One region of the Vibrio gigantis genome, then DNA from elsewhere that is predicted to be linked to it. Evidence: predicted binding sites of a transcription regulator. Region 1 holds the regulator's gene; the other holds the start of a gene.

Region 1 (16,752 bases):
AATACATCTTCAATACCTTGAAGAACCATATCTTTGTCTAGGTTAATGCCTAGCTCGCTTGGCTTATCAATGCTTGTGCTTAGGTAGTTAGCGAAAGATACACCGATTGCGTATGCCGCTTTGTCATCTTCTGTTTTAAAGTTTACTGCTTCAACTTTAACTTCTTCTACCTGTGGAGCTTCTGCCTTTGGTTCTTCTTTCTGACAACCAACTGCTAGCATAACCGTTGCGGCAAGCAGTGATACTTTTAAAACTGATTTCATTGAATTCTCCAATTAATGGCCAAGCCATTGGTTATTGTGCACAAATCTAATGATTAGATTGGTGTGAATACGTTAGTTATAACAATATACTAGTCATATGTCTTTCGACACAAACCGGATTATTAGATGTGATGCGAATATTTTTCCACTCATTGCTATGTACAATTGTCATCACCTTGTTAAATGGATGTTTTTTCTTCCAAGATGATGAGCAGCGTTGGGAAATTGAACCCAATGGTGCCACCAGCTTTGCCCTTAGCAGAGATGGACGCTTCGCCCTACTCTACTCTCAGCAAAAACAACTGCTGTTTTGGGACCTTGCCGAAAACAAAGAGTTAGCGCAACTCGGCCCACAAGATCAATTAGAAAACCAAGTATCGCGTATCCGTATCTCGGACAATGGCCGCTTTGCCATTACCGCAAGCCAGATGAACTTCGCCGTTTGGGACCTATCTTGGACACAAGCTGAAGGGCTATGGTCTATCTCCGATGGCTTAATTCGCGATGTCGATATCTCTAGCAATGGTGAAAAAGTATTGCTTGGCCTTTCTAACGGTAAAGCCATCTATGTGGACTTAGTCACCGGACGCCGTCTGGAGTTCCTCGCTCACCGAGAAAAAGTTAATTCCGTGTCCCTTTCTTCCAATGGTCGCTACGCCTTATCGGGGGGTAACGACTACAAAGCCTACCTTTGGGATACCGAGTCGGGCTTGGTATTGCGCACCTTTGAGCATGAACAAAGAGTGGTACGAGTAGCGCTACAACGTGATGGTGAACTCGCTTTTACCTCTGATGGCGGCAATCAAGCGATGATCTGGGATCTTGAAACAGGCAAGCCTCAGGCACAGCTACAAAGCTGGTCTCGACAATTGATTTTCTCGAGTGCTCGTTTTTCTGATGACGGCAGTATGTTGGTGACGGGCACACCATCCAGCCAAGTGAGCGTTTGGGATACTCAGGATGGCAAACGACTTTCACGACACGATGCAGAGCCACTAAAAGATACTCGCCCTCCTCGTGCGGTAGTGTATGATGCAGCCTTTGATGATAAGAACCGTGTGATATCGGGCACCTCTGCGGGCATAGCCCAAGCTTGGAATGTGGATTAAGAACGATGACAGAAAAGCGAGTTGAACAACTAGAAAGCCGCGTGAATGACCTTGAGTGTCAATTAGCTTTCCAAGAACAGACCATTGAAGAACTCAATGAGGCACTTAGCCAACAACAGATGCTGATCACTAGAATGCAAGACCAGATGAAATTCGTGGTCGGCAAAGTGAAGAATATGGATGGCTCTAACCTAGCTGACGCATCAGAAGAGACGCCACCTCCACATTATTAAGTGCAGTTCAAAATAACGAGCTGGTTCTAACTACGCATATCGTTAGAAATCTTAAAACAAAAGGGCGACAGATATCATCTGTCGCCCTTTTGTGTATTAAGTATGTGTGAAGTATAAGCTAACGTTAAATTAAGCCGATACACACTTAATCATCAGCATAGATTTTAACTTCCACTCTGCCTTCGGTATCAACACTTGCACGATACATCCCAGAGCTGTTCATACCAAAATGAATATCACCTTGCCCATCAACCGCAATTAAACCGCCTTCACCGCCCATGGTTTTTAATTCACCTTGAATGATGGTTTCACAAGCCGTATGCACATCTTCTTTTAGATAACGCATTCGTGCTGCCACATCACTGGCAACCATCTTACGTAGGAAGAACTCGCCCATCCCCGTTGTTGAAACGGCAACGTTGCCATTTTCAGCGATGGTTCCTGCACCAATGATCGGAGAGTCACCCACACGACCGTATTTCTTATTGGTCACGCCACCGGTACTAGTGGCCGCTGCTAAATTGCCCGCTTGGTCTAATGCAACAGCTCCCACCGTGCCGTACTTTTTATCATCTGGATATTTCTGAGCTTGTTGTTCGTCGTATTTCGCTTCAGACAGAGCAAAGATACCTTTCTCTTTCATCGATTGAAGCTGATCGTAGCGGCGCTCAGTGAAGAAATAGTCTTGTTCGGTAAAGGTATAGTCGTGTTCAAAGGCAAACTTCTCGGCCCCTTCTCCAATCAACAATACATGCTCGCTTTTCAGCATCACATCGCGAGCCAGTTCAATCGGGTTTTTAATGTGGCGAACACCAGCAATGGCACCCGCATCCATGTCACGACCGTGCATCACCGACGCATCCATCTCTACAAACTCATCATGCGTAAAAACAGAGCCCTTACCTGCATTAAAGTGCGGACTGTCTTCCATCACCTTGACCGATGCCACTACCGCATCCAGAGCATCACCACCCGCTTGCAATACTTGATAGCCCGCCAAAACCGACTTTTCCAAAGCCTCGGTAATACCCATTTTTAATTCATCGCTCATTTGCTCTCGCAAGATGGTTCCTGCTCCACCATGAATGGCAATTGAAAAAGGTTGTGACATGCGAACTCTCCACTGACGTCGTCTTATAATGTTGTGCTATCAATACCACATCCATAATTCGATGTCTGATAGCGAAAACCAAACTTTTGCGAATGCTTGGCTCTGTAGATAAAAAACCAAGTCAAAAAGCTCGGCGCCAATACGCAAAAAAGCCTCCACAAGGGAGGCTTTCAAGATTCTTAGACTAAACCGTTATTTCGGTATTAGTGGGAACCACAGCTACCGCCGCCGCAGCAGCCGTCTTTTTTCTCTTCAGCGTGGTCATGGCCTTCGCCACCACAGCAACCGCCTTCGTGGTCATGATCATGGTCGTGACCGCCACAGCCGCCTTCTTGATGTACGTGACCGTGTTGAACTTCTTCTTCAGTCGCTTCACGAACCGCTACAACTTCAACGTCAAACGTTAGAGTTTGGCCCGCTAGCATGTGGTTGCCATCAACAACAACTTCGTCGCCGTCTACTTCAGTCACTTCAACAGGAATTGGACCTTGGTCAGTATCCGCTAGGAAACGCATGCCAACTTCGATTTGCTCAACACCTTGGAATACGTCAGCTGGAACACGTTGAACTAGTGCATCGTTGTGCTCGCCGTAAGCATCTTCTGGAGTAACAGTTGCAGAGAACTTGTCACCAGCTACTTTGCCTTCAAGCTCTTTTTCAAGACCTGTAATTAGGTTGTTGTGACCATGAAGGTAATCTAGTGGAGCTTCTGCAGTTGATTGGTCAACTACTACGCCATCTTCAAGTTTCACTTGATATGCAACACTAACTACTACGTTCTTTTCAATTTTCATGAGAGCTCCAAGGAGGTTTGGACTAAGCTCAAACAGTTGAGCTTAGGAAAAATTCTGTACCCGGATATTATGGGGATCAATTAACGAAACTCAATCATTCAGGCTTAAAAATGCCGATCATTTCTTGATTCGCGTGTTCAGACTTCTCTACAGTTTTCGGTTTACGCTGCTCTGTGAAGTCACAATCGACACATTCCACCAGCTCGATATTATTCTCAATCCACCAACGGAGTGTGTCTTGAGTATTGCAACTTGGGCAGCTTGCCCCTGCGATAAAGCGTTTTTTCTGTTTCACGTTCATATCCTTTACTACTCTGGATTCGCGGTTCTTCCGCTCTAGCTTTGTTAAAGACTAAACAGAGACCGCGTTTATTATTAGATTGGTTCTTTAATCTGTTACTTCTATGCTCAGGCTATATCTGTTAGCTCAAGCTATTAGTTCCAATTCGAGCTACTGCCAATAGTTTCGAGATTGGTGATCGTTTTCCATCTCATGTCCAAAGATCTCTTCAAGTTCTTTACGAGCCTCTTTCGCTCTTTGGGCTAGCTCAGCATCTTCGTTATGCTGAGGCAGTAACTCTTTCAGCATACCATTATCCAACTTTCTAAAGTGTGCTTCTGCTCGCTTCGCTTTATATGGATGCATGCCAAGTTCAGTCAATGTTTGACGACCTAAATCCAGTGCCCCAAGGAAGGTTTCACGAGAGTAGTTACTCACACCGTGGTTAAGTAATTGATACGCTTCAACACGACTTCGGGCACGCGCTAAGATCTTTAAACGTGGGAAGTGCTGCTTACATAGATCTACAGTTTTCATGATTTCGTCTGGAGAGTCTGTACACAGCACAATCGCCTCTGCTTTATCAGCACCGGCTGCGCGTAACAGTTCTAGGTGAGTCGAGTCTCCGTAAAAGACCTTGTAGCCAAACTTTCTAAGGATATGGATTTGGCTGGCATCACTCTCAAGAACGGTAATACGAATCTTATTGGCATACATCAAGCGACCAATGATCTGACCAAAACGACCAAAGCCTGCAATGATCACTCGAGGACTGCGATCGACAACATCCGAAGACATTGCGTTTTCACTGATTTGGTTAAGTTGACGAGCAAAGAATCGGTCTTGCAGCTTGAGCATCAATGGCGTGGTTACCATTGAAAGGCTCACAACCACCAATAAGAACGACACTTGTTCGCCACTTAAGATGCCCTGCGCACTCGCCGCGGTAAAAATAACGAAAGCGAACTCACCACCTTGGCTGAGAATCATCGCCATTCGGCTACGGGCTTTGGGCTGAGTACCAAAGATTCGAGCCAGCGCATAGAGCACTAAGCCTTTCAATACGACCAATGCAGAAACGGCAATCAGTATCGCGAATGGGCTTTCAGCGAGTAAGCCTAAGTTCACCGCCATCCCCACAGAAATAAAGAACAAACCAAGCAATAACCCTTTGAATGGGTCGATGGCGATTTCAAGCTCGTGTCGATATTCACTTTCAGCCAGAAGTACGCCAGCTAGGAAAGTACCCAATGCCATCGACAAGCCAATCTGTTGCATGATCACGGCAATACCAATTACCAATAACAGTGCTGCGACGGTGAACAATTCACGTACACCACTCATTACTACGTATCGGAATAGCGGTCTCAACAAGAAGTGACCACCGACCAGTAAACCAATCACGCCACCCAGCATCCAAAGCATGTCCGCCCAGCTGCCGCCGGTGTTACCTGCCAGTAGTGGCAACATCGCCAACATAGGGATCACGGCAATATCTTGGAATAACAAAACCGCAAAGCCAGATTGCCCAGCTTCTTTGCCACCAAGTTCTCGCTCTTCAATAACACGCAAGGCAATCGCGGTCGAAGACAGTGCTAAGCCCATACCTATTACTAGACTCGTTTGCCAAGTTAAACCGAACATACAGGCGATAGCGGTGATGATCAGAGTGGTAATCAGCACTTGCGCGCCACCTAACCCGAGGATGGGGGCTCGCATCTGCCACAGTTTTTTGGGGTTAAGTTCTAAGCCAATCAGAAAGAGCAGCAGTACCACCCCGAATTCGGAGAAGTGCAGAATCGCCTCTACGTCACTGATTAAGCCAAGTCCCCACGGGCCAATAGCTACACCAGCTAATAGGTAACCGAGTACTGACCCCAAGCCAGCTCGCTGCGCAATAGGAACCGCAACCACAGCAGCCGCTAAAAATATAACGCTACTTTGTAGAAAATCATTAGTCAGAGCCATCATCTGCTCCTATATCTTGTAGCGGGTCTCGCAACCAATTTCGATACGCTTCTGCGTGTTGGTAACGCGTCATATCGGTGACATTGCGCGCCCAGTGTAAAACCAAAGGGGATATCCAATTCATCTGACACAAAGCCGCGGTTAGCTCGAATGGTTGCAAAATCTCTTGTAATGGATATTTATTATAGCCTGCGGCACCAAACGCCTCTTCTTTACCACCGGTTGTGATAACGCTACGCCAGTATTTACCCTTAAGTGCGCTTTGCTCACCAAATGCAAAACCCTTGCCTAAGACGCGATCAAACCACTCTTTCAACAATGAAGGACATGAATACATAAACAAAGGGTGTTGGAACACAATCACATCATATTCAAGCAGTAATTCATGCTCGGAAGGCACATCAATAAAGAAGTCCGGATAGATGGCGTAGAGATCGTGAATTTTGACATTCCCAAGTGACTCTATCTTTTTAACCATGATCTGGTTAGCGATAGAGGTTTGCGGCTCTGGGTGCGCATAGATGACCAGCACCTTTGGCACGGGTTTGTCTGTCGAGGGAGTATTACTCATTCCTTTGAAACATTCCTTTGAAAGCTAAACGGTGGCAAGGCCACAAGAATTTAAGCAAAAGTTATTAATATGTTATTGGCATCATAACGCAAATTGCATTGTGATCGACTTTTATCTGGTTTCAGCCTACTATGCAGGCGTCTGTTCACCTCTAATTTCTATGCTACTTCAATTATGATTACTTTCTCTGATATTCAATTGCTACGCGGCGGTAAGCCACTCCTAGACCAAGCATCTGCGACTTTTCACCCCGGCGACAAGATCGGTTTGGTTGGTAAAAACGGCTGTGGTAAATCTACGCTATTCGCCTTAATTAAGGACGAACTGTCTATTGATGCAGGCTCATTCAGCAAACCTGCCCATTGGGAAATGGCTTGGGTTGCCCAAGAAACACCAGCATTAGAAAGAACAGCAATTGAATACGTGATTGATGGCGACCGCGAATATCGTGGCCTTGAAGATCAACTAGAGAAAGCTGAACAAGCCGACAACGGCACCTTGGTAGCAGAAATCCACGGCAAGATTGAGACAATAGGTGGTTACAGCATCAAAGCGCGAGCTGCGGAGCTACTAGACGGCTTAGGCTTTAGCCAAGAACAAATGGCATGGAACCTGACTCAATTCTCAGGTGGTTGGCGCATGCGTTTGAACCTAGCGCAAGCCCTACTGTGCCGCAGTGACTTACTGCTACTCGATGAACCAACCAACCACTTGGACTTAGACGCAGTAATGTGGCTAGAGCGTTGGTTACAAAGCTACCCTGGCACGCTAGTGCTTATCTCGCACGATAGAGACTTCTTAGACCCTATCGTCAACCGCATCGTGCATGTTGAAAATCAACAGCTCAATGAATACACGGGTAACTACTCATCGTTCGAAACCCAGCGAGCGCAAAAGCTGATTCTGCAACAAGCAATGTACCAAAAGCAGCAGAAGCAGATGTCTCACATGCAGAGCTACATTGACCGTTTCCGTTACAAAGCGTCAAAGGCTCGCCAAGCGCAAAGCCGTATTAAAGCACTAGAGAAAATGGAACAAGTGCTGCCTGCTCAGTTTGATAACCCATTCAGCTTTGAGTTCAGAGAACCAGACGCACTACCAAACCCAATCATGATGATGGACGAAGTATCTGCAGGCTACGATGACAATCTGATTCTAGAAAAGATTCGCTTGAATCTAGTACCAGGCAGCCGTATTGGTCTACTTGGTCGAAATGGTGCTGGTAAATCAACACTGATTAAACTGCTTTCTGGCGAACTGAAACAGCAAGGCGGTGAATTGAGCTATTCACAAGGCGTTAAGATTGGTTACTTTGCACAGCACCAATTAGAAACCCTGCACCCTGAAGAAACACCGCTACAACACATGATGCAGATTGCCCCAAAACACACCGAGCAGCAACTGCGTGATTACTTAGGTAGCTTTGGCTTCCAAGGTGAAAAAGCACTGGATAAAGTGGCACCATTCTCAGGTGGTGAGAAAGCACGTTTAGTATTGGCACTGCTGGTATGGCAAAAACCAAATCTGTTGCTACTCGATGAACCAACCAACCACTTGGATCTCGACATGCGTCAGGCGCTGACATTTGCTCTACAGACGTTTGAAGGCGCGATGGTTATCGTATCGCACGACCGTTACCTACTTCGTGCAACCACTGATGACCTGTACCTTGTACACGACCGCCAAGTTGCGCCGTTTGACGGTGACCTGAACGATTACTACAAGTGGCTAACCGAACAGCAAAAAGTGGAACGCAAAGAAGCACAAGCCCAGGCTCCAGCGAAAGATGGCGCCAACAGTGCTGCTGCGAAAAAAGAGCAAAAGCGTAAAGAAGCTGAGTTCCGTAAATTAACCGCACCAATCCGTAAAAAGCTGACTCAATTTGAAAAGCAGATGGATAAACTGACGCTTGCTCTTGAAGAAGCCGAGCAACAATTATCCGACACTTCACTGTATGAAGCTGAAAATAAGGCTAAACTGAATGAAGTACTCGCCCTACAAGCGAGCAGTAAGTCACAACTTGAAGAAGTTGAAATGGATTGGATGTCCACTCAAGAAGAGCTTGAGCAGATGGAACAGGATATGGATAGCTTATGAGCCCAAAGCACGCCCCAATATCACTAACACTGGAACGACTATGGCAATTTAGCCTTCAGTATTACAGTGTGCGCGGTGTTAAAGATGCGTGCTTAGCTTTGCAAAACCAGTTCCACGGCAACGTCAATCTACTGCTGCTCCTCAAATGGCTCGATGAGCAGCAAATGTCTTTTGCAGAAGAAGAGTGGCACAAAGTACAACAGTGCTTAAGCCGCTCCGAAACCTTACTTCATAGTTATCGAGAGTTACGTAAACACCTTAAAGAGCATGTTGTCGACTCTCTCTACCGTGAAGCCTTACAATTTGAACTGCAACTTGAGAAGCAGCAGCAATCCGATCTTGTCGACTGTATCAACTCACTGCAACTGTTCACCAATCAACAAGCGCCACTGGCTCTGCAATATTGTCGTCTACTCGGGGCAGAAAACCTCTATGACGCATTTTCTGAACCCGCCCCTCAGCCTTAACTCATTTTCTTTCTCTTTTGAGTTGTTCCGGTACAAGCTTACTCTCGTACTAATACTTAGGTGCACCTAGCAAACGCGTACTCATAGCAAGCAGAAACTAGCTCGTACAAGTTTGATAATATTCAATCAGTTACTCACAACATGTTTTTACATTGAGTCTCAGTGAAAGGCTTGCGCTTGCACCGAGAATCAACCAAGCTCAAATAAAAACGTGGGCGCATCGCAATACTTAATACTTTTCAAAGCCCATAAAAAGCACGGACTGTTTTATGACCATATTTACCGCAGCGGCTGGTTTATCTAACCCACACTTACAAACTTTAGTGCCAAGGTTTATCAGAAAGCAGGCGTTGTTCCATCCTACATGGCAAACCTTAGAAACGCCTGATGGCGATTTCCTAGACCTTGCTTGGAGTGAATCACCAGATAACGATGAACTAACGAGCAACAAACCTATCTTCATTCTGTTCCATGGATTAGAGGGGAGCTTTGAGAGCCCATACGCCAATGGACTGATGAACGCGTTTGCTAAGGATGGTTGGTTATCTGTAATGATGCACTTCAGAGGTTGTAGCGGAAAACCGAATCGCTTGGCTCGAGCTTACCACTCTGGAGAGGTAGAAGATGCTCGCTTCTTTTTGAGACATCTGCATTCAAGATTTCCCAATAACCCTAAGGTGGCGGTTGGCATTTCGCTAGGCGGCAACATGTTGGCTAATTATCTCGCCGATTACGCAGATGATCCGTTAATATCAGCGGCTACAATTGTTTCAGCACCCTTTGACCTTGCTTGTTGCTCAAGTCGTATCGAACAAGGCTTTTCCAAGCTCTATAAGAAGTACCTGCTCAATTCGTTGAAATCGAATGCGTTGAAGAAACATAAGCTGCTACAAGAAAAGATTGGCATCTCAGCGGAAAGTATCAAAAAGATCGACAAGTTGTATGAGTTTGATGAACGAATCACAGCGCCTCTGCACGGGTTCAAGAATGCACAAGACTATTACGCACAATGCTCAGCCTTGCCTAAATTGAATCGGATTAAACTGCCGACTCAGATCATTCATGCCAAAGACGATCCTTTCATGACAGATGCTGTAATCCCAAAGTTCGTTCTGCCCGATAACATCGATTATCGGCTGTTTCAAAAAGGCGGGCATGTTGGGTTTATTACTGGTAGTACACTCAAACCAAGGTTTTGGTTAGAAGAAGCGCTGCCTGCCTACTATGAAAGTATTCAAGATTCGGCATAACAGCTAAGCCTGCTAAATATAAACGCGAAAGCTTGATAAGATAGCGCAGCCCTAATTGGGCTGTGTTCAAAAAATCACTAAACACACATCAACAACCTACCAGGGCGTGTTGACCTTTCGAGCTGATTTTTGCAGCGAGTTGCTGGGTATTTATACAAGGCAGAGGCTTTGATGTGTAGCTAGCCTACATGAGAGGCCGATAACGCAGTAGAAATGACCAGCAAACGCAGCCCGGAGGGTTCGGCTAAAAGCGTTTTACTCATTGTTGAGGGAGATTTACTTAGAATGACTAGGCTACTTCTCCCTCGCCGCGATTAAAACGCTTTTATCTCGAACAAAATTTAACCACGAAAGATCAACACGCCCTAATGAACATAAAAGAGAGAAGTATTTATGATCATCCCATGGAAAGATATCGAGCCTGAGACGCTAGAAAACCTCATCAAAGAATTCGTGCTGCGTGAAGGTACAGATTACGGCGATGTAGAGGTTTCACTGCAAAACAAGATTGACCAAGTGAAACATCAATTAGCTTCAGGAGAAGTCAGTATCGTGTTTTCTGAGCTCCATGAAACCGTTGATATTCAAGTCACAAAACGCTTCTAGGCTGCGCTCATAAAGGAGCCGTGTTATAGTGGTAAACGATTGCTAACAAGTAAGTTACTCAAAAGACAAGGGTTGTCATGTCCGCTAAACATCCAATTATTGCGGTGACGGGTTCATCTGGAGCCGGCACCACCACTACCTCAGAAGCCTTCCGAAAAATGTTCAATATGATGGACGTGAAGGCTGCTTGGGTTGAAGGGGATAGTTTCCATCGCTTCACTCGACCAGAAATGGATGTCGAAATCCGCAAAGCGCGCGAGCAAGGTAAGCACATCAGCTACTTTGGTCCACAAGCCAACGACTTTGGTGCGCTAGAAGAATTCTTCCGTAAATACGGTAACGAAGGTACAGGTAAGGTACGTAGCTACCTACACACCTTCGATGAAGCCGTGCCTTACAATCAAATGCCGGGCACCTTCACGCCATGGCAAGATATCCCTGAAAATTCCGATGTGATGTTTTACGAAGGCCTGCACGGCGGTGTGGTTGATGGTGACATTAACGTTTCTCAACACGTCGACTTGCTGATCGGCATGGTACCGATCGTAAACCTAGAATGGATCCAAAAATTCGTTCGTGATACCCGCGATCGTGGCCACTCACGCGAAGCAGTAATGGACTCCATTGTTCGTTCAATGGATGATTACCTTAACTACATTACCCCGCAATTTTCGCGTACTCATATCAACTTTCAGCGTGTTCCAACCGTAGATACATCGAACCCACTTAACGCCAAAGGGATTCCGAGTTTAGACGAAAGCTTCGTGGTTATACGTTTGCGTGGCATCAAAAATGTCGATTTCCCCTACCTTCTGGCTATGATTGATGGCTCGTTTATGTCTCGTCATAACACGCTCGTAGTACCTGGAGGCAAGATGAGTTTTGCTATGGAGCTCATTGTGAGGCCAATTCTACAACAACTCATCGAAACCGGAAAAATAGGTTAACAAAACAACATTCTGGTTGATTACTTTTCATACCGTGATCATGTGCACAATTTTGCGTAAAAAATCGTAGCTTGGTCACGATTAAAATCAAGAAATAGTACCTGAAAAAGGATACTATTCTTAAACGAAACACAAGATAGCTTGCAGCGCTCAACGAGTGCTCTTATCCTAAAAGTCAATCCAGGCTTAGCTAAAATACGGAAAGCGGCAAGCATACCCTGCAGAGGAAGTGAGATATTATGGTTCTAGGTAAACCTCAAACCGATCCAACATTAGAGTGGTTCCTTTCACACTGTCATATTCATAAGTACCCTTCAAAAAGTACTTTGATTCATGCTGGTGAAAAGGCAGAAACCTTGTACTACATCGTTAAAGGTTCTGTGGCAGTTCTTATCAAAGACGAAGAAGGTAAGGAAATGATTCTTTCTTACCTAAACCAAGGCGACTTCATCGGTGAGCTTGGCTTGTTCGAAGAAGACCAAGAGCGTACAGCTTGGGTTCGTGCTAAATCTCCTTGTGAAGTAGCTGAGATTTCTTTCAAGAAATTCCGTCAACTTATCCAAGTGAACCCAGACATCCTAATGCGCCTTTCTGCGCAAATGGCAAACCGTCTACAAGTAACTAGCCAAAAGGTTGGTGACTTAGCGTTCCTTGACGTAACAGGTCGTATCGCTCAAACGCTACTAAACCTAGCGAAACAGCCAGATGCAATGACTCACCCTGACGGCATGCAAATCAAGATCACTCGTCAAGAGATTGGCCAGATCGTTGGTTGTTCTCGTGAGACAGTAGGTCGTATCTTGAAGATGCTTGAAGAGCAGAACCTAATTTCTGCACACGGTAAAACTATCGTGGTATACGGCACTCGTTAATCTCGATTAACTGAGCCAAAAATTTGAAAGCCACCAAATGCGAATTTGGTGGCTTTTTTATTATCTAAAGATCAGATACAAGATACGAATGGAACACATGAGGCTCTCGCCTTGTAAACATTCTCGAAGCGAAGCGTACCCTAGTCTCTAGGGCAAAGCCCGTGCACGTATCTTCTTTTATCCGTTGGTGCTTTCGAAGATCTTATCCGCTGATGCAGCGACAAAACCGGTATAAAGCTCACCATTCGCCATTGCATAACGCTTAGCGAACTCATAGAAGCCGCCAGGAATCATCTCATTGCCTTCAACAAATGCCACTGGCACTTTGTCCGCCATTGTTGATGATTGCTCTAATAGAACCTCTGGAGAGCCTTTTACCTCACCGCCAGATGCATTGATTGTGAATCCCGACTCACTTAGGTAGTCATTCACAGCCTGAACTTCATCGAACTTGTTCAGTTGATTGACACTAACCGTGAAGTGGTTGGCGCCATAACCGTGAGCCGCTAGCCAAGACGCGTATTCACTCTCTTTTGCTAGTACTTGAAAATCAGCGAAACTCAAATCCCATTGGCGACCACCAAACAAGAACTCATGACCTTGAAGCTTGCTTGCATCAACCTGCTCAACCAACTTAGCAACGATCTGTTGTAAGTCATTTGAACACTCTTCAACCTTCAATTCACTAATGAACACTTTCGGTTGTTTTGGGTCTGGGTGCTCGTAGTGTTTTGCCACTAGCTTCTTGCTCTCAAACAGGTAATCGCCACATGCCTTATAGCCTAACTCAAGGAAAGGTTTAGCTAACGTTTCAATACCTAGAGGGGCAACATTGAAAGTACGCAGTGCAATGTGATCATTGATCAGCGCTTCATCTTCTTTTAGCAAATGATGTACTTTCTCTGCCGATGGGCAAAGCCTGTGAATGTAATCGTCCCATAGAGATTTAAAGAGTAGATCGGGCGTCATGGTGACTCCTTGTCAGAGGTTCTAGCAAGCTAGTAATTTGGATTAGAAAGGGAAAGACTGAGACACAAAGTCAGCAGCCATCAGCCTGTGACATACTTGTTCTATTATTATCTACCGCCCAATCTTGACGCTGAGCGTGGTTAAAATAAGGAAGCGATACGCCGCTTCCTTATTTCATAACTAATCAATGAGCCTTAGCTCAATATCAATCTAAACTACAGCTCGATACCTGGGCTAAACGTAGCTGGCAGTTGAGTTTCACCACCTTCCATTGAAGCCATTGGGTAAGCACAGTAATCCGCCGCGTAGTAAGCACTTGGGCGTAGGTTACCTGAAGCGCCCGGGCCTCCAAATGGTGCATCACCACTTGCGCCTGTTAGCTGGCGGTTACGGTTAACAATACCCGCGCGGATATGGTCAACAAAGTATTCCCATTCAGAATCGTCTGTTGATACTAAACCAGCAGATAAACCAAAGCGTGTGTCGTTAGCTAACTCTACCGCTTGCTCTAACGATTGGTAACGAACCACTTGCAGCAATGGACCAAAGTACTCTTCATCTGGCAACTCAGCAATGTTGGTTGCATCGATAATACCCGGAGAAACAAACGCCGCTTCGCCCGCTTTTGCTTCTACTAGGCTGACACCGCCTAGCGATTGCAGATTAGCTTGCGCGTCCAAAATGAACTTAGCTGCAGCTTCTGAGATCTGAGGGCCCATGAAAGGAGCAGGTTCCGCGAATGGCTGATCAACACGAATCTTTTGCGTAGCCGCGACCAGTTTATCGAGAAGCAGATCGCCCTTCTCACCAACAGGAACATACAGGCGACGAGCACATGTACAACGTTGACCAGCACTGATGAACGCCGATTGGATTATGGTGTATACCGTTGCGTCTGCATCACCGTATTGGTCACTGATCACCATAGGGTTATTACCACCCATCTCTAGTGCCAGCATCTTGCCCGGTTGACCCGCGAATTGACGGTGAAGGATGTGACCCGTGTTAGCGCTACCTGTGAATAACACGCCATCAAGGCCTTTAGCATCAGCCAGTGCGATGCCTGTCTCTTTGGCACCTTGTACTAGGTTAATCACGCCAGCAGGTAGGCCAGCTTCTTGCCATAGTTTCATCGCAAACTCACCAGTCCAAGGTGTCTGCTCTGACGGTTTAAATACCACGGTATTACCCGATAGCAGTGCTGGAACAATATGACCGTTAGGTAGGTGACCAGGGAAGTTATAAGGGCCAAATACCGCCATTACGCCTAATGGACGATGACGCAGTACGATTTGGTTGCCTGCCGCTTCACGCGAAGCTTCACCAGTACGTTCGTGGTAAGCACGAATAGAGATAGCTATCTTGCCCGCCATAGCGCCCGCTTCAGTACGAGTTTCCCAGATCGGCTTGCCCGTTTCTTTGGCGATGATCTGTGCAATTTCTTCGCTGTTCTCTTTAACTTTTTCAGCAAAATTCAACACGATCGCTTCACGCTCTGCAAAGCTCAGTTTTTTCCAAACTAAAAAGGCTTCACGAGCTGCTGCTACTGCAGATTCAACCTGTGCTGGTGTTGCGCTATCCCCCTGCCACACTACTTCATTATTGTATGGGCTTACTGATGTCATGGCGTCACCTTGACCTGCCACCCACTGTCCTGCTATCCACTGAGTCATACTTCTATCCTTAAAATCTTCGACAGATAATCGCCGCTCTTACTGAGCCAACATGCGAACGAATTCGCCTTCTTTTACTTCAAGAGCGCTTGCTACTTCAGATGATAAAATCACTGTGTCGCTTGCTTGGTCATACGCGCCTTTCGCGGCTACTGCGCGGAAGTTCTCAAACGAGGTATTACCAATTAGGAAATCTTTAGAGCTAGAATGCTCTGCAATTTGAACCTGTGCTCGAATCGCATGACGCACTGATTCAATGTTTCTTAAATCACACTCAACCGTTGGGCCTGCATCAAAAATGTCGACATAACCACGGTTAGTGAAACCTTCACGTTCTAGCAACTTAAGTGCAGGACGCGTATTGTCATGAACCTCTCCAATCACCGCCTGAGCTTCTTTGCTCAGTAGATTCACATAGATAGGCAGCTTCGGCATTAAGTCAGCAATGAAGCCTTTCTTACCAATACCGGTTAGGTAGTCGGCGAGCGTGAAGTCAATAGAGAAGAAATGCTCTTGCAACCATTGCCAGAATGGCGAGTTACCTTCGGCATCTGATACACCGCGCATCTCAGCAAAAATCGTTTTCGAGAATCGCTCTGGATGCTCTGCCATAAGCAGGAATCGGCACTTCGACATTAAACGGCCGTTCAGGCCACCACGGAAGTCAGGGCGCAAGAACAGTGTGCAGATCTCACTGCATCCGGTGTAGTTATTACCGAAAGTCAAAAGCTTCACGACGTTATTCACGCCAAGCTTTTGCGATGAGTGAACCACTTTGCTGATGTGGTAAGAGTAAAACGGAACATCCCAGCCGATTGAAGCTTCGATGCCTGTCGTACCGGCGACTTCACCCGTTTCAGTGTCGAAGCCAACCATTAGGTAGCCTTCATCACCGGGTTCAGTCACGTCTTGTTTGGCAAAGCTGTATTCAGAATGAGTAATACGGTTAGTTAACAGTTCTTCGTTAACCGGAAGAGATGTGAATCCATGTCCTGACTCAACAGCGCAGGTATGCAGCGCATCGTAATCAGATAGTTTTATTGGGCGAACAACTAGCATCAATATTCCCTCCAGATGCAAAATAGGCCCAAAACCAGAAGCTTGGGCCTTTAGCAGAACGTCATGGGATCGCTCTATTGGCGATCATTCCTATGACGCCGCTCAGGCTAAACTAGCGTAGCGATTGCTTTATCTAGTTTTGATAGGCCTTCTTCAATTTCTTGTGTAGTAATGACCAATGATGGCGTGAAACGAACCACGTTTGCACCTGCAACCAGTACCATCAAGCCTTGTTCGCCTGCTGCTACTAATACGTCACGCGCACGGCCTTGCCACTTTTCGTTAAGTGCAGCACCTAGTAGCAGGCCTTTGCCACGAACTTCACTGAAGATTTGGTACTTATCGTTAATCTTAGCAAGACCATCACGGAACAATGCTTCACGCTCTTTCACGCCTGCTAATGTTTCAGGTTGGCTAACCACATCAACAACCGCTTCTGCAACAGCACACGCCAGTGGGTTACCACCGTAAGTAGAGCCATGC
Region 2 (16,752 bases), 190 kb from region 1:
AAATCTTACGGCTTAGCGGTTGCAGGGTTGGCTGGTGTGCCAAAAGCAGTGATCAAAAACGCTCGCGCGAAGCTAACACAGCTTGAGGCATTGAGTATTGAGTCTCCGACATCGAAGCCAAGTGGTGTTGATATCGCGAACCAACTGAGCCTGATCCCTGAACCAAGTGAAGTAGAACAAGCACTCGCGAATGTTGATCCAGATGATTTAACCCCTCGCCAAGCATTAGAAGAGCTCTACCGCTTGAAGAAGCTACTCTAGTTTAGAATAGCCAAGCGCTGTGGTTTCTAGCTGAAGTGAAAATTAGACCAGAAGCTAAAACTAAAAAACGCTGACATGAGGTCAGCGTTTTTTATATCGATATCGTGGAATATCGCTTAGTCGTTTTCAACGTTGAACAGGTTTTCCATGTTCAAGCCTTGCTTGATTAGAATCTCACGTAGACGACGAAGACCTTCAACTTGGATTTGACGAACACGTTCACGAGTCAGGCTGATTTCGCGGCCTACTTCTTCTAATGTTGACGGTTCATAACCCAGTAGTCCAAAGCGACGAGCAAGCACCTCTTTCTGCTTAGGATTCAGTTCATCAAGCCAGAAAATCAACGAGTTCTTGATATCGCTATCTTGAGTTGAAACCTCAGGGTCTGAATTGTTGATGTCTGGAATAATATCCAACAGTGCTTTCTCACCGTCACCACCAATTGGCGTATCTACAGAGCTCACTCTTTCGTTTAGACGAAGCATCTTGCTCACATCACCAACTGGCTTATCGAGCTTAGAAGCGATCTCTTCAGCTGTCGGTTCGTGGTCAAGCTTTTGTGATAGTTCTCTTGCCGTACGTAGGTAGATGTTCAGCTCTTTCACAACATGGATTGGCAAACGGATGGTGCGAGTCTGATTCATCAACGCACGTTCAATGGTTTGACGAATCCACCATGTTGCGTAAGTTGAAAAACGGAAGCCACGCTCTGGGTCAAATTTCTCTACAGCGCGAATCAAGCCTAAGTTGCCTTCTTCGATTAGATCGAGAAGTGCCAAGCCACGGTTGCTATAACGACGAGAAATTTTCACCACCAAACGCAGGTTACTTTCGATCATGCGTTTGCGGGCTGCTTCATCACCGCGTAGAGCTCGACGTGCGTAAAGCACCTCTTCTTCTGCGGTTAGTAGTGGTGAGAAACCGATTTCGCCTAGATACAGTTGAGTCGCATCTAAGCTTTTAGACGTAACTTCAACTTCTTCTTTCGCTTCGGTTTTCTTAGTGACTGTTCGTTTTGCTTTTCCAAGAGCTTCCGGTTCCGTGGTTGCTTGGTCAAGGTCGAACTCTTCTTTGGTTACTGCATTGCTTATACTCATAACGCCTCCCCCTGGCGAAATTAGCATGACATTACAACTTCATATGTCGCTAAATGACTATGTCACTCCATACAATACGTGATTTTTGCATATTGTATTTAAGGTAAATATCGTTTTGGATTAACCGATTTACCTTGGTAACGAATCTCAAAGTGCAGCCTAACACTGCTGGCTCCAGAGCTTCCCATTGTTGCAATCTTCTGCCCTGGTTTCACACTTTGCCCTTCAGATACTAATAGTCGGTCGTTATGCGCGTATGCACTTAAGTAATTATCATTGTGCTTCACAATCACTAGATTGCCGTAGCCTCGTAATGCATTACCCGAATAAACAACCGTTCCCCCTGCAGTAGATACTATTGGCTGACCTCGCTGTCCTGCTATGTCTATGCCTTTATTTCCTTGTTCGCCTACAGAGAAATTCTTGATTACTCTCCCTTTAGTTGGCCATAACCATTTGGATACTTTATCACTTGTTGGTTTGGTGGACGGTGTAACATTCTGTTTACCTTTAGACCCAACATACTCCTTTGATTTGGATTGTTCAACCTTCTTTGGTGGATCTTTTTTCACCACTTTGGTGGTAGTTTGAGCTGGAGCCGGTTTAGAGTTTTTGCTCTTTTGTGGTGTGGTTTTCGGTTTACTTGCCGCAGATGACGTTGTGGATGCGGCGACAGGTGCTGCAACTGCTGCTGCCGCTACCGTTGACTTACCATACGCTGGCGCATTATAGCTAGGACGCCACAACTTAAGCTTCTGCCCTGGGTGGATAGTGTAAGGAGCAGACAACTTGTTATAACCGATGAGGTCTTTAACGTCTTTATTGGTGACATAAGCAATGAAGTAAAGGGTGTCGCCTTTTTTAACTTCATAGTAACTGCCACGATAACTACCACGATCAATCGATGAGTAATTCTTGTTTAGGCTTGAAACGGGCGCAGGCGAATTCGCTGCACACCCAACAAGGGCACAGCTAAGCAGTAAAGTACTTCCTTTTAACAACTTCGAACGCATCGACTCTCTATCCACCTACACCATTAGTCTTTTATTAAGCTAGCTCACCAGGAACAAGAGGTACAAATCTCACCATCTCGATAACACTCGATAAAAACTCATCGCCGTGTCGAACGATCTTCAATAGTTGCTGTTCGTCATCACCAACTGGAATCAGTAAACGACCACCATCTTTCAGCTGTTGCAGAAGCGCTTGAGGAATCGACTCTGCAGCGGCGGTGACAATAATCGCATCAAAAGGGGCTTTTGAAGACCAACCTTGCCAACCATCACCGTGTTTAGTTGAGATATTGTAGAAATCGAGTTGCTTCAACCTACGTTTTGCATCCCATTGTAGCGACTTTATTCTTTCAACCGAATAAACATGATCAACAAGTTGAGCCAATACCGCAGTTTGGTAACCAGAACCCGTTCCGATCTCCAAGACACGGCTATCTTGTTGTAATTCAAGTAGCTCTGTCATTTTAGCAACAATGTACGGCTGTGAAATTGTCTGACCCTGACCGATAGGCAGCGCATTATTATCATAGGCTTGGTGATACATCGCCTGTGATAAAAAACTCTCTCTCGGCAGTTGGTAGATCGCATCAAGAACCTTTTGATCCTGAATACCATTTTCAATCAGAAAAGTAATTAAACGCTCAGCTTGCGGATTACTCACTTACTTCTCCCCTAACCATGTTGCCATCGCACCCAGCGACTCATGCGCCGTTAGATCAACTTGTAACGGTGTTACCGATACAAAACCATGCTCAATCGCGTAAAAATCGGTACCTTCACCGGCATCTTGCTCTTTGCCCGGAGGGCCTAGCCAATAGATATCGTGACCACGCGGGTCTTTTTGCTTGATCATATCTTCAGCGTGATGACGAGCACCTAGGCGTGTCACCTGAGTACCAGACAGTTGTTCTAAGGCTAAATCAGGAACGTTCACGTTCAACAAACGATTGGTCGGGATTGGGTTTGCTAAATGTTGTTCGACAATACGACGAGCAATCGTTGCCGCTGTCTTAAAATGTTTTTTTCCCACCAGAGAAAACGCTACCGATTGAACGCCTAGAAAGTGCCCTTCCATTGCTGCTGCTACCGTGCCTGAATAAAGCACGTCATCACCAAGGTTAGCACCGTGATTAATACCCGTTAACACCAGATCCGGCATATCATTCTTTAGCAGTTCGTTTAACGCAAAATGCACACAGTCAGTCGGTGTTCCTTGTACCGAATAGGTATTTTCAGCAATCTCTTGAACACGCAGAGGCTGTTCTAAAGTTAATGAATTTGACGCACCCGAGCGATTACGGTCAGGGGCAACAATGATAACTTCAGCAAGATCACGTAGCTCATTTGCCAGCTCATGAATACCTTGAGCGTGCACACCATCATCATTGCTGAGTAAAATCTTCATCTTGTATCCTTTCTTTTGTTCCCATGCTAAGCCAAGTCACTTAAATTCCAATATCAAGTGACCCAGCTCCAAGCAAAATCGTTATTGCTCGTAGGTTCTCTCTACGTGTACTTCTTCAACCAACTCACGAACGATAGCGGTTGCGAAACAACCTGCGTCTAGAGAGAACTTAAGAGTGACATTATCTTCGTTCACTTCCCAAGTTAGACCCGCTGGTTTTAACGATGCTTCACGACGGTCATGGCGCATGCGGTTACCGCGAATCAGCGCCATTAGGTCAGGTTCAGAATCAAGATGTTTTTGCTCTAACGCTTGAGACTCATTTGTTGTTGGTAAGGCATTATCACCAGCCAAAGCAACAGTAACCAATGCTGCGCCATTCTCGATGTCTTGGTTTACTGCTTCAATATTGTCCGCTGTTACCGCTAGTTGAGCGCCGTCTTTCATGACAATATCGCCAACCAATGCCGATGCAAACGCATCTTGCTCAATACGGTCTGACAGGATCAGGTTGTAAATCCACGAGCGAGCCGCAGAAAGGTACAAGCTGCGCTTATTCTGGTTACGAGTACGAACGTTATCACGGCCCCAACGACGAGCTTCAGATAAGTTGTTACCTTCATTACCAAAACGCTGAGCACCGAAGTAATTTGGCACGCCGACTTGAGCGACTTTTTCCAAACGTTTTACGACATCATCACAATCTGTTACTTCAGACAAAGTCAGCTCGAATTGGTTGCCAACTAAATCACCCGGGCGTAACTTTTTGTTGTGACGTGCTGTCGCCAAGATCTCAATGCTTGGGTACTGTGCTAAAAAAGCTGAAAAGTCAGGCTCACCTTTTGGTAGGTGTACACTCAACCACTGCTCAGTCACCGCGTGACGGTCTTTTAAACCTGCCCAGCTCACGTCCTTCGACTTAACACCGCAAGTTTTAGCCAGCTCGTTTGCCACGAAGCTCGTGTTTTCACCAGTTTTACGAATACGAACCATTAGGTGCTCGCCTTCACCAGTAAACTCAAAACCCAAGTCTTCATTAACGACAAAGTGTTCGGCTTTTGCTTTTAGTTTTGCTTTCGCAGTTGGTTTACCGTTTAGATAAGCCAATGAAGATAAAATATCTGACATGCTGTTCTTTTCGTGTTGGTGCTTACGCACTTTTAGTAATTAGGACCACCGCTTCACATGCGATGCCCTCTTTGCGACCTGTAAAACCTAAACGCTCAGTGGTCGTCGCTTTTACATTCACATTGCTAATGCTGGTTTCTAAGTCTTGAGAAATAGCTTGGCACATAGAGTCTATATGAGGCGCCATCTTTGGAGCTTGCGCCATGATAGTAATATCAGCATTACCAATCACGTAACCTTGCTCTTTTACTCGACGATAAACATCTTTCAGCAGCTCACGGCTATCTGCGCCTTTCCATTCGTCATCGGTATCAGGGAAATGACGACCAATATCGCCCGCAGCAATCGCACCTAATAGGGCGTCACACAATGCATGAAGGGCAACATCACCGTCTGAATGAGCAATAAGACCTTGCTCATAAGGGATGCTTACACCACCGATAATTACCGGGCCTTCACCACCAAACTTATGTACATCAAAGCCATGGCCAATACGAATCATCATTATTCCTTATTCTGACTTAAATAGAACTCAGCAAGCGCTAAATCTTCTGGCTGAGTAATCTTAAAATTATCTGAACGCCCGGCGACTAAAGCGGGCGAGAAGCCTTTCCATTCAACAGCAGAGGCTTCATCGGTAATCGAAACACCTTGTTGCAGCGCTTCGCTCAATACATTCCACAGAGGTTTTGCTCTGAACATTTGTGGTGTGAGGGCATGCCACAAATCGGCTCGCTCGACAGTGTGATCAATTTGCCCTTGAGCGCCTCGCTTCATCGTATCTCTCACTGGGGCTGCTAATATAGCCCCAACATCATGGCTCATCGCCGTCGAGATTAACTTGTCGATATCACTTAGCTGAACACAAGGCCTTGCAGCGTCGTGAACCATCACCCACTCACCAAGCTGTTGCTCAGAAATATAATCTAAAGCAGAAAGTACGGAGTCCGCTCTTTCGCTTCCACCAGAGACTCTGATCACTTGTGGGTTCTGGTTAAGGGCAAGCTCTGGGTAGTATGGGTCATCATCACTGATTGCAACGACAATTTGAGAGACTTGAGGGTGAGATAGTAATTTCTCAACGGTGTGCTCTAAAATCGTTTTGCCGTGAATCTTGAGATATTGCTTAGGGCGGTCTGCCTTCATGCGGCTACCTACGCCCGCAGCTGGTACAACGGCAATCACGCTTTGAGTTTGAGTCGACATTAATGGGATTCCTCACCAATGATGCGATAAAACGTTTCACCTTCTTTGACCATTCCAAGCTCATGACGAGCACGTTCTTCAATCGCGTCTAAGCCTTGGCGTAGATCGTCGATTTCAGCAAACATTTCTGCGTTTCGAATATGCAGCTTTTCATTTACTTGCTGCTGAACTTGGATTTCGTTGTTCACACCGTAGTAATCAGAGATACCATTTTTACCGAGCCACAGTGTGTGTTGTAGCCAGCCAAACACTATGAACAGTACTAAAGCAAAAATTCGCATATCACCTTTCGCCGGTTGAAAAAGAAGGAACTAGAATAAGGCACATATATACCATAATGAGCTTATTGGTGCGAGATATGTGGTGTCAGGGAATCAATAAGTCGGGGAATTATCGGACAGAATCCTTGATGGTAATAATGAGATTCCCTACTCCTTCCTTCGTCAGTCTAGGGAATGACGAACTTTCGATGTCAAAAAGAAAGCTTTAGAGCCTAGTTCTCCTTTCCACCATTTTCTACAGACAAAAAACGCCCTACCGAAGTAGAGCGTTTTCAAAAACTTTAAGCTAATAATTCAGTGTGAATTACTGACCTTTAACTTCTTTAAGACCGCTTTCGTTGTAAAAGGAGGAGTTTTAGAACCAAGAGATTCTTTGCTTCACCTTTCTGCAGACAAAAAAATGCCCCGCATTAGCGAGGCATTCAAAGCTTAGATTAACAATTCCTTTGGTTTAAAAACCAGAGAGATTATTGACCTTTAACTTCTTTAAGACCGTTGTAAGGAGCTTTAGAACCTAGAGCTTCTTCGATACGGATAAGTTGGTTGTACTTAGCAACACGGTCAGAACGGCTCATAGAACCAGTTTTGATTTGACCTGCAGCTGTACCTACCGCTAGATCAGCGATAGTTGCATCTTCAGTTTCGCCAGAACGGTGAGAGATTACTGCAGTGTAGCCAGCGTCTTTAGCCATCTTGATAGCAGCTAGAGTCTCAGTTAGAGAACCGATTTGGTTGAACTTGATAAGGATAGAGTTAGCTACGCCTTTCTCGATACCTTCAGCAAGAATCTTAGTGTTTGTAACGAACAGATCGTCACCAACGATTTGAAGCTTGTCGCCTAGAAGTTCAGTTTGGTGCTTGAAACCATCCCAATCTGACTCGTCAAGACCGTCTTCGATAGAAACGATTGGGAAGTTGTTCGCTAGCTCAGCTAGGTAGTGGTTGAACTCTTCAGAAGTGAAAGTTTTACCTTCGCCCTTCATGTTGTAGATGCCAGCTTCTTTGTCGAAGAACTCAGATGCTGCACAGTCCATAGCAAGAGTAACGTCTTTACCTAGTTCGTAACCAGCAGCTGCAACAGCTTCTGCGATAACTTCTAGAGCTTCAGCGTTAGACTTAAGGTTAGGAGCGAAACCACCTTCATCACCAACTGCAGTGCTGTAGCCTTTAGACTTAAGAACTTTAGCTAGGTTGTGGAATACTTCAGCGCCGATACGTAGACCTTCTTTAAGAGTCTTAGCGCCAACTGGTTGGATCATGAACTCTTGGATGTCAACGTTGTTATCTGCGTGCTCACCACCGTTGATGATGTTCATCATTGGTAGAGGCATAGAGAACTGACCAGCAGTACCGTTTAGCTCAGCGATGTGCTCGTATAGAGGCATGCCTTTCGCAGCAGCAGCAGCTTTTGCGTTAGCTAGAGATACAGCTAGGATAGCGTTCGCGCCGAACTTAGACTTGTTATCAGTACCGTCTAGGTCAAGCATGATTTGGTCAACGTCAGCTTGTGCTTTAGCGTCAGTACCAACTAGAGCTTCAGCGATTGGGCCGTTTACAGCTTCAATAGCTTTAAGAACACCTTTACCTAGGAAACGTGATTTGTCGCCATCACGTAGCTCAAGAGCTTCGCGAGAACCAGTAGATGCGCCAGATGGAGCAGCAGCCATACCTACGAAACCGCCTTCTAGGTGTACTTCAGCTTCTACAGTTGGGTTACCACGTGAATCGATGATTTCACGACCTAGAACTTTAACGATCTTAGACATTGAATGTTTCCTTCTCGTTGAATATATAAATGTCAAATTTAAAGGTAGCAGCACAACTTACGCAGCTACCTGTATTCCTTTTACTTCTCTAACTCGCCGCGCTGGAACTCGCCAGCCGCTTTAACGAAACCTGCAAACAATGGGTGACCATCGCGAGGTGTTGAAGTGAACTCTGGGTGGAATTGAGCAGCAACGAACCATGGGTGGTTCGGGTTCTCAATAACTTCAACCAGTTTCTTGTCCGCAGATAGACCCGATACTTTTAGGCCCGCTTTTTCGATTTGTGGACGAAGATTGTTGTTCACTTCGTAACGGTGACGGTGACGTTCATGGATCGTCGCGCTACCGTATAATTCGTAAGCTTTCGTCCCTTTCGCTAGGTGACAAAGCTGTGAACCAAGACGCATTGTGCCGCCAAGGTCAGATGTTTCTGTACGCTCTTCAACTTTACCTTCGCCATCAGTCCACTCAGTGATAAGACCAACAACTGGGTACTTAGTTTCAGTACAGAATTCAGAAGAGTGTGCCCCTTCCATTTTCGCAACGTTACGAGCGTACTCGATAAGTGCTACTTGCATACCTAGACAGATACCTAAGTACGGTACTTTGTTTTCACGAGCGTATTGAGCAGCAAGAATCTTACCTTCAACACCACGGTCACCAAAGCCACCAGGAACTAGGATTGCATCTAGGCCTTCTAAAACTTCTACGCCACGAGACTCAACGTCTTGTGAATCTACGTATTTAATATTAACGCTTAGGCGGTTTTTCAAGCCTGCGTGTTTTAGTGCTTCATTTACTGATTTGTATGCATCTGGTAGTTCAATGTACTTACCAACCATACCAATCGTCACTTCACCCGTTGGGTTAGCTTCTTCGTAAATTACTTGTTCCCATTCAGACAGGTCTGCTTCTGGAGCTGTGATGCCGAAACGCTTACATACAAGTTCATCAGTGCCTTGAGCTTTAATAAGCTGAGGGATCTTGTAGATAGAGTCAACATCGCGCATAGAAATAACTGCATTTTCTTGCACATTACAGAACAGAGCAATTTTCTTACGCTCGTTCGAAGGAATGTTGCGGTCTGAACGACAAACTAGGATGTCTGGCTGAATACCAATAGACAGCAACTCTTTTACAGAGTGTTGAGTTGGCTTAGTTTTCACTTCGCCCGCAGCTGCTAGGTATGGCACTAGAGTAAGGTGCATGAACATTGCGCGTTCACGGCCTAGTTCTACTGCTAGCTGACGAATCGCTTCCATGAATGGTAGAGATTCGATATCACCAACCGTACCACCAACTTCAACGATCGCGATATCGTGGCCAGCTGCGCCAGAAATTACACGCTCTTTGATAGAGTTAGTGATGTGTGGGATAACCTGAATAGTTGCACCTAGGTAATCACCGCGACGCTCTTTCGCGAGTACGTCTGAGTAAACACGACCTGCAGTGAAGTTGTTACGCTTAGTCATCTTGGTGCGAATGAATCGCTCATAGTGACCAAGGTCAAGGTCAGTTTCAGCGCCATCTTCCGTAACGAACACTTCACCGTGCTGAGTCGGGCTCATAGTGCCTGGATCAACGTTGATGTAAGGGTCAAGCTTCATCATAGTCACTTTAAGACCACGAGCTTCTAAAATAGCCGCAAGAGATGCTGCAGCAATACCTTTACCTAGAGAGGATACAACCCCGCCAGTAACAAAAATGTAATTTGTCGTCATGTTTAACCTGAAATTGGTTGAATGAGGGAAATGGACTACTTCTGGACGGGATGAAAATATACCAGAAGCCCCTTATCGCCACAACGTGAAATCTATCACACTGCTATTTTTTATTTTTTGCTTCAAATCAATTCATGATAAAAGCTTTGGTTATCTTTTCTCCGCCACCTTGACTTCATCCCACATGGAATCAAGCTGTTGTAGTGAAAAATCGGTCAAAATTTTATCCTGCTGACGAACTTTTTGTTCCACCCCTTTGAAGCGACGTGAGAACTTCAGATTGGCTTTATTGAGCGCCGACTCTGGGTTTTTACCCAAATGTCGCACCAAATTGACCGTCGCAAACAGCAAGTCACCCAACTCTTCTTCGACCAAATCTTCATTTGGTGTCACTTGAAGTGCTTCTTCTAGCACCTCATCGACTTCCTCTAAAACCTTGTTAGCCACTGGGCCAATAGAGTCCCAATCGAAGCCATATTTCGCTACCTGTTTTTGAATCTTTGTAGCACGTGAAAGTGCAGGTAGAGAGTTTGGTATTGAGTCTAGAATACTTTCTGGGGTTTTGCCTGCTTGCGCTTTTTCTTTGGCTTTTTCGGTTTCCCAATTGGCATTAATCTCTTCATCGCTCGCAAACTCGGTATCAGAGAACACATGTGGATGGCGGCGCGTTAGCTTCTCATTGATGCCATCAACCACATCAGAAAACTCAAATAGCCCCTGCTCTTTCGCTAGCTGGCTGTAGAAAATCACCTGAAACAACAAGTCACCCAACTCTTCTTGTAGGTTTGGCCAATCTTTATTATGAATCGCATCCACCACCTCGTAGGTTTCTTCGATAGTATGCGGAACAATGGTTTCAAAATTTTGTTTCAAATCCCAAGGACAGCCACCTTCTGGATCGCGCAGCTTAGTCATAATCTGTTCAAGTTGTTCAATCGGGTGATTCATCTTTTCTTCCTATTCACTGTCTTTGATTTTTAAATTTAAAACTTCTGTTAAAACTAAAAAAGGTGAGCAGCCAAAACCACTCACCTTTCTATTTTTCTTGTTAAACCAACGCGTCATTCAATGCATTGTTCGGTTTTTACTAAGTAATTGGCTCTTCTAACAAGGCAACAAACTTACGAGACTTCTGAGCATAGCTTGCCTATGTGATGAAGCGAGTATAGTGCAGTTAACACGGTTAGAAAGCCAAGTACGACGTAAAAACTAGCCTAGTCTTTTGACGCTCATTACATCTTTGATCTGCTCGACACGACTTGTCACTCGACTCAGAATCTCAATATTGGTCACTTCCAAATCGAAATCCATTACCGATAGCTGACGCTTGTAATCAATGCGGCTCTTCATTGTTGTCACGCTGATCTTCTCGTTCGAGAACAGTGAGGTGATGTCTTTCAACAAGCCATTACGCTCTAGCGCTTCAACGCGCAGAGTTAGGATGTAAGAACCGACGAAGCCATTGCCCCAGACAGTATCAATAATACGTTCTGGCGCATGCAGGCTTAGCTCACTCAACTGTTCACAGTCAGCACGGTGCACTGAGATACCACGACCTTGCGTAATGTAACCTTTAATAACATCGCCTGGGATTGGCTGACAGCAACGCGCTAGGTGCGTCATTAAGTTATCAACGCCCTCAACCACTACCGCGTCTTTCTTAGGACGACTCTGCTGTGCTGGCTTGTTTTCCGACTCAAGCAGTTTCTCTAGCGCTTTCTTGTCTTCTTCTTCCGCCGTCGGCTTATTCACCAACGCATTGATGTGATTAACCACTTGGTTGATACGCAAATCACCACTGCCAATACCAGCATAGAGTTCATCTGGCGTGTTGACGTTAAAGCGTCTTAGCGCGTATTGGTCTGCATCTTTTAGGGTTGCACCGACTTTCGCTAGTTCAACCTCAAGGATGTCTCGACCCGCTTCGAGGTTCTTCTCTCGGCTTTGCGCACGGAACCAAGCATTGATCTTCGCACGAGCCCGGCTTGAATGAACGAACCCTGTAGTTGGATTTAACCAGTCACGTGATGGGTTCGGTTCTTTTTGAGTGATGATTTCAACCTGATCACCCATCGATAATTTATGGGTAAACGGTACGATACGTCCCGCTACTTTTGCACCGATACAGCGGTGTCCAACCATCGAGTGGATGTGGTAAGCGAAGTCCAACGGAGTTGCCCCCATAGGTAAATCGACGACATCACCGCGCGGTGTAAATGCGTATACGCGGTCATCGAATACTTGGCTACGAACTTCATCCAGCATCTCGCCAGAGTCCGACATCTCTTCTTGCCAATCGATAAGTTTACGCAACCAAGTGATTTTCTCGTCGTAACCACTGCGCCCGCTTGAAGCACCTTCTTTGTACTTCCAGTGCGCAGCCACACCCAACTCAGAGTCTTCGTGCATTTGCTTGGTACGGATCTGAATCTCAATGGTCTTGCCTTCAGGGCCCAGAACCACGGTGTGAATCGATTGGTAACCATTTGGCTTAGGGTTCGCCACGTAGTCATCAAATTCACTTGGTAGATGTTTGTATTTGGTATGAACCACACCTAGGCCGGCATAGCAGTCTTGAAGCTGGTCGGCGATGATACGCACAGCACGCACGTCAAAAAGCTCATCGAAGTCCAAGCCTTTCTTCTGCATCTTACGCCAGATACTGTAGATGTGTTTTGGTCGACCGCTGACTTCAGCATTGATGTTTGAACGCTGCATTTCTGCTGTTAAATCATCAACGAAATCTGTGATGTATTGTTCACGAACGATACGACGCTCAGACAGCTGTTTCGCAATCTGCTTGTAGGTGTCTGGCTGCTGATAGCGGAATGCGTAATCTTCGATTTCCCACTTAAGTTGACCGATACCTAAACGGTTCGCCAGTGGAGCATAGATGTTAGAACACTCTTTTGCTGCCGCGCGACGTACAGCATCTGGCGCTTTTTTTACTTCAATAAGGTTACAGATTCGCTCAGCTAGCTTGATAACTACGCAGCGGAAATCATCCACCATCGCCAGTAGCATACGACGAACGTTATCAACTTGACCCGAGGCAGCGCTGCCTTCAAGAGTCACGTTTAACTGGCCTAAAGCCGCCATTTCTTCAACGCCATCAATCAACTTTACGGTTTCTTTACCGTAGCTTTCTTCAAACGCTTCGCGCTCAAAAACGCCGCTTGAGACGACGGGAAAAAGTTGTGCTGCAATTAAAGTGGCACGGTCCATGGACAGCGTAACCAAGATTTCGATCATCTCACGGCCACGCCAAAGCAACAGCGATGCTTGCTCGTGATCTTTTAATAGCTCTTCACAGTGACGATAAACTTTGATCAGTTTATTCGAGGTCTTTACGTCTTGATTCAGTGACGCAATCCAACTTTCTAGCTCAAACTGTTCGCTTGGGTTTAAATGTGCGCTTCGTACCGCAACCATCATGCCTTCCTAGTTATTCTGTTTTATACCCAACTCAATATGACTAACTGGTTCCAAGTTAGTTCGACCATATTGATATCAGCGCAAGTTTCCCTGCGCCTTTGTGATTCATTTTTAAGCCTTATTTAGAGGCTTCTAAGCCTTGATAAAGAGAGCCATCGATTCTAGATGACTGGTGTGCGGGAACATGTCCAACATACCCAATTTGGCTAACTGATAACCTTGTTTTTCTAAGCTCTCAGAATCTCTAGCTAGAGTAGCAGGATTACACGAAACATAAACCACACGCTTCGCTCCTAACGCTGAAATTTGATCAACGATCCCACTCGCTCCCGCACGTGCCGGGTCAAGCAATACTTTATCGAATTTCTCTTTTGCCCAAGGCTGTGAAGATAAGTCTTCTTCAAGGTTAGTTTGGTAAAATTCCGTATTGCTTAACTGGTTTAACGCTGCGTTAGATGTGGCTTGCTGAACCATTTCATCAACGCCTTCCACACCAACCACAAACGCCGATTGTTGTGCTATAGGCAAACTGAAGTTACCTAGACCACAAAACAGGTCTAGCACTCGCTCATCCGATTGAGGTTCTAGCCACTCAATCGCTTGAGCCACCATCTGCTGGTTGACCTTCTGGTTCACCTGAATGAAGTGGTTTGGCTCGAAAGGTAAGGTAACACCCGTTTCACTATAGGTTGGCGCTTCACCAACCAAACGAACCAAATTATCGGTTTCAGGCATCGAATACAACGTCGCGCCTTCTTCTTTCGCTAACGCTATCAGCGCTTGTTCATCTTTTTCAACCAAAGGTTTGAGGTGGCGTAGCACCATAACAGGGCCAGTATCGCCCAACACCAATTCAACGTGTCCTAAAGACGTAAGGTTGTTGAAAGTGTTGAGTAAATTTTTCAGTTTTGGCAGCAATACATTGAGGCGAGGATCAAGCACGGCACAATCGGTGATGTTTTCAATCTGCTTACTCTGCTTCTTACGGAAACCGAACTGAAGCTGCTGTGTCTTCTTATCAACAAATAGGCTGATACGTGCGCGACGTCGATAACCGGTTTCATCACCTATAATAGGCTGTGCAACTTCAGTATTAGCCGTTTGGTATTGGCTCATCAGGTGCGTCAGAGATTGCGATTTATGCTCAACCTGAGAAGAATAACCGAAGTGCTGAAGGTGACAGCCACCACACTGATTAAAGTGCTTACAAAACGGCTTTAAACGCTGCTCGCTCGGCTTCAATAACTTGATAAGCTTAGCTCGCGAAAACTTACTTTTGCTCTCAGTAAGTTGAATAACCACCTGCTCACCGGGCAATGCGCCATCAATGAAAACTGGTTTATTCTTCTGATAAGCGATACCAGCGCCATTGTGATCCATTCGTTCAACCAAAACCGATTGATGCTTGGTCTCGAGTTGAGTTTTCTTTTTTGGTTGGAAAAAACGTGCCATTGCTTGTGCCTAATGTATCTTTTAATAAGTAATTGGTATCCAGGACTCACTATTATGTCTTGGAATCATTGTCGAACGTCACGGCTTTGATTAAGCTTACCGTTCACTTAACCGCCATTGTGTGCGTTATTTTCCCATATCCAGACCTCGATGTAATTAAAGAACATGACCAGATATGGCTTAAGAGCCCGTGTAATTACCTTAACTCTAGCTCCAACCCTGATTATTGGGTTGCTATTGAGTGCATTTTTCTCATTTAACCGCTATCAAGACCTTGAGGGGCAAGTGGTTAACACTGGTACTAGCATCATTGAACCACTTGCGATTGCGAGTGAATCAGGCATGAAGCTCGAAAGTCGAGAGTCTGTTCGTCAGCTTATTAGCTATGCACATAGGAAAAATTCTAAGCTAGTGCGCAGCATCGCGGTGTTTGATGAACGTCATGAGTTGTTTGTAACCTCAAACTTTCATCCTGACTTTGAAAGCCTGACTTATCCGAAAGATAAACCGATCCCGCATTTGAGCTCATCGAACCTGCTCGATAACACGCTGATTCTGCGAACGCCGATCATAGCCGAAGGCCAATACATCAATTCAGCCAACGGTCAGTCTCAAGCCAACCAAGCGATCGGTTATATTGCGATTGAATTAGACTTATCTTCTCTTCGATTGCAGCAATATCAAGAGGTATTCTCAGCCTTCTTGGTGTTGATTCTTGGGCTTGGTTTATCGGGCGTGTTTGCCTTCCGCTTGATGCACGATGTCACCCAACCGATCACACACATGAAAAACATGGTTGACCGAATTCGTCGAGGTCATCTAGATGTGCGCATCGAAGGTAAAATGCACGGTGAGCTAGATTCGCTGAAAAACGGTATCAACGCGATGGCGGTATCGCTGTCAGAATATCACGTTGAGATGCAGCACAGTATCGACCAAGCGACCTCCGATCTACGGGAAACCCTCGAGCAATTAGAAATTCAAAACGTTGAGTTAGACATCGCGAAGAAGCGAGCTCAAGAAGCGGCTCGTGTTAAATCTGAATTCTTGGCTAATATGTCTCACGAGCTGAGAACCCCACTCAACGGTGTGATTGGTTTTACTCGTCAAATGCTCAAGACTCACCTATCGAACAGTCAAACCGATTATCTGCAAACTATTGAACGCTCGGCAAACAACCTACTTAGCATCATCAACGATATCTTGGACTTCTCGAAACTTGAAGCTGGTAAACTGGCCCTAGAAAATATCCCATTTGAGTTCCAAGCCAGCCTTGAAGAGGTAGTAAACCTTCAAGCAACCAACGCTCATGAGAAAGGTCTTGAGCTGACATTGAAGATCGATCCTAAAGTGCCGCCAGGCGTGGTGGGCGATCCGCTGCGTATTCAACAGATCCTGACTAACCTCGTTGGCAACTCAATCAAGTTTACGGAGCGCGGCAACATCGATATCAGTGTTGAGCTTCGCTCACAAAGCGAAGACAGTATCGAGTTGCAGTTTATGGTTCGCGATACCGGCATTGGTATCTCAGAGCGTCAACAAGCTCAGTTGTTCCAAGCCTTTAGCCAAGCGGACGCAAGTATCTCTCGTCGTTATGGTGGTACAGGTTTAGGTCTGGTTATCACCCAAAAACTGGTCAGCCAAATGGGTGGTGAGATCAGCCTAACCAGTCGTCTTCACCAAGGTTCAACCTTCTGGTTCACCTTGAGACTATCAACAACTGATATGCCGATGACTGAGCTGATTGAGACTCAGTGCCTACAAGACAAACAACTTCTGCTGATCGAGCCAAACATGCAAGCAGCATCGATTACTCAGCAAATCCTAACCCAAGAAGGCTTAGTGGTAACGTATCGTTCGGTTATGCCAGACGAAACTACCTCGTATGACTACGTTCTGCTTAACCTAGCCGCGAACCAAGAGTATCAATTTGATACCGTGAGTGGTTGGGCGATTGGCGCGAAGAAAATTGCTCAAAACGTGATAA

Evidence for each region. The regulator CRP, encoded in region 1, controls carbon source genes, mostly activating them, when cyclic AMP is high. The targets are predictions, from matches to a motif close to TGTGANNNNNNTCACA.
Region 2: OCV56_RS13560 (CTP synthase) is a predicted target of CRP. The motif match lies at 9,963-9,978, and genes of this name have one in related genera.

Annotation. Positions count from the first base shown of each region.
Region 1 covers NZ_AP025492.1:3,235,936-3,252,687, forward strand. The annotation lists gene fkpA (FKBP-type peptidyl-prolyl cis-trans isomerase) at 1-263, opposite strand, end outside; gene OCV56_RS14580 (WD40 repeat domain-containing protein) at 395-1,372, shown strand; gene OCV56_RS14585 (SlyX family protein) at 1,378-1,605, shown strand; gene OCV56_RS14590 (isoaspartyl peptidase/L-asparaginase family protein) at 1,751-2,716, opposite strand; gene slyD (peptidylprolyl isomerase) at 2,920-3,510, opposite strand; gene OCV56_RS14600 (YheV family putative zinc ribbon protein) at 3,605-3,805, opposite strand; gene kefB (glutathione-regulated potassium-efflux system protein KefB) at 3,962-5,758, opposite strand; gene kefG (glutathione-regulated potassium-efflux system ancillary protein KefG) at 5,745-6,329, opposite strand; gene OCV56_RS14615 (ABC transporter ATP-binding protein) at 6,504-8,426, shown strand; gene OCV56_RS14620 (TIGR02444 family protein) at 8,423-8,893, shown strand; gene OCV56_RS14625 (hydrolase) at 9,163-10,143, shown strand; gene OCV56_RS14630 (YheU family protein) at 10,537-10,749, shown strand; gene OCV56_RS14635 (phosphoribulokinase) at 10,827-11,696, shown strand; gene crp (cAMP-activated global transcriptional regulator CRP) at 11,936-12,568, shown strand; gene OCV56_RS14645 (DUF1338 domain-containing protein) at 12,746-13,537, opposite strand; gene astD (succinylglutamate-semialdehyde dehydrogenase) at 13,753-15,210, opposite strand; gene astA (arginine N-succinyltransferase) at 15,250-16,269, opposite strand; gene OCV56_RS14660 (aspartate aminotransferase family protein) at 16,377-16,752, opposite strand, start outside.
Region 2 covers NZ_AP025492.1:3,050,765-3,067,516, forward strand. The annotation lists gene mutS (DNA mismatch repair protein MutS) at 1-261, shown strand, start outside; gene rpoS (RNA polymerase sigma factor RpoS) at 378-1,358, opposite strand; gene nlpD (murein hydrolase activator NlpD) at 1,457-2,371, opposite strand; gene OCV56_RS13525 (protein-L-isoaspartate(D-aspartate) O-methyltransferase) at 2,406-3,032, opposite strand; gene surE (5'/3'-nucleotidase SurE) at 3,033-3,776, opposite strand; gene truD (tRNA pseudouridine(13) synthase TruD) at 3,858-4,904, opposite strand; gene ispF (2-C-methyl-D-erythritol 2,4-cyclodiphosphate synthase) at 4,927-5,406, opposite strand; gene ispD (2-C-methyl-D-erythritol 4-phosphate cytidylyltransferase) at 5,409-6,110, opposite strand; gene ftsB (cell division protein FtsB) at 6,110-6,391, opposite strand; gene eno (phosphopyruvate hydratase) at 6,859-8,157, opposite strand; gene OCV56_RS13560 (CTP synthase) at 8,238-9,878, opposite strand; gene mazG (nucleoside triphosphate pyrophosphohydrolase) at 10,029-10,826, opposite strand; gene relA (GTP diphosphokinase) at 11,088-13,310, opposite strand; gene rlmD (23S rRNA (uracil(1939)-C(5))-methyltransferase RlmD) at 13,446-14,765, opposite strand; gene barA (two-component sensor histidine kinase BarA) at 14,931-16,752, shown strand, end outside.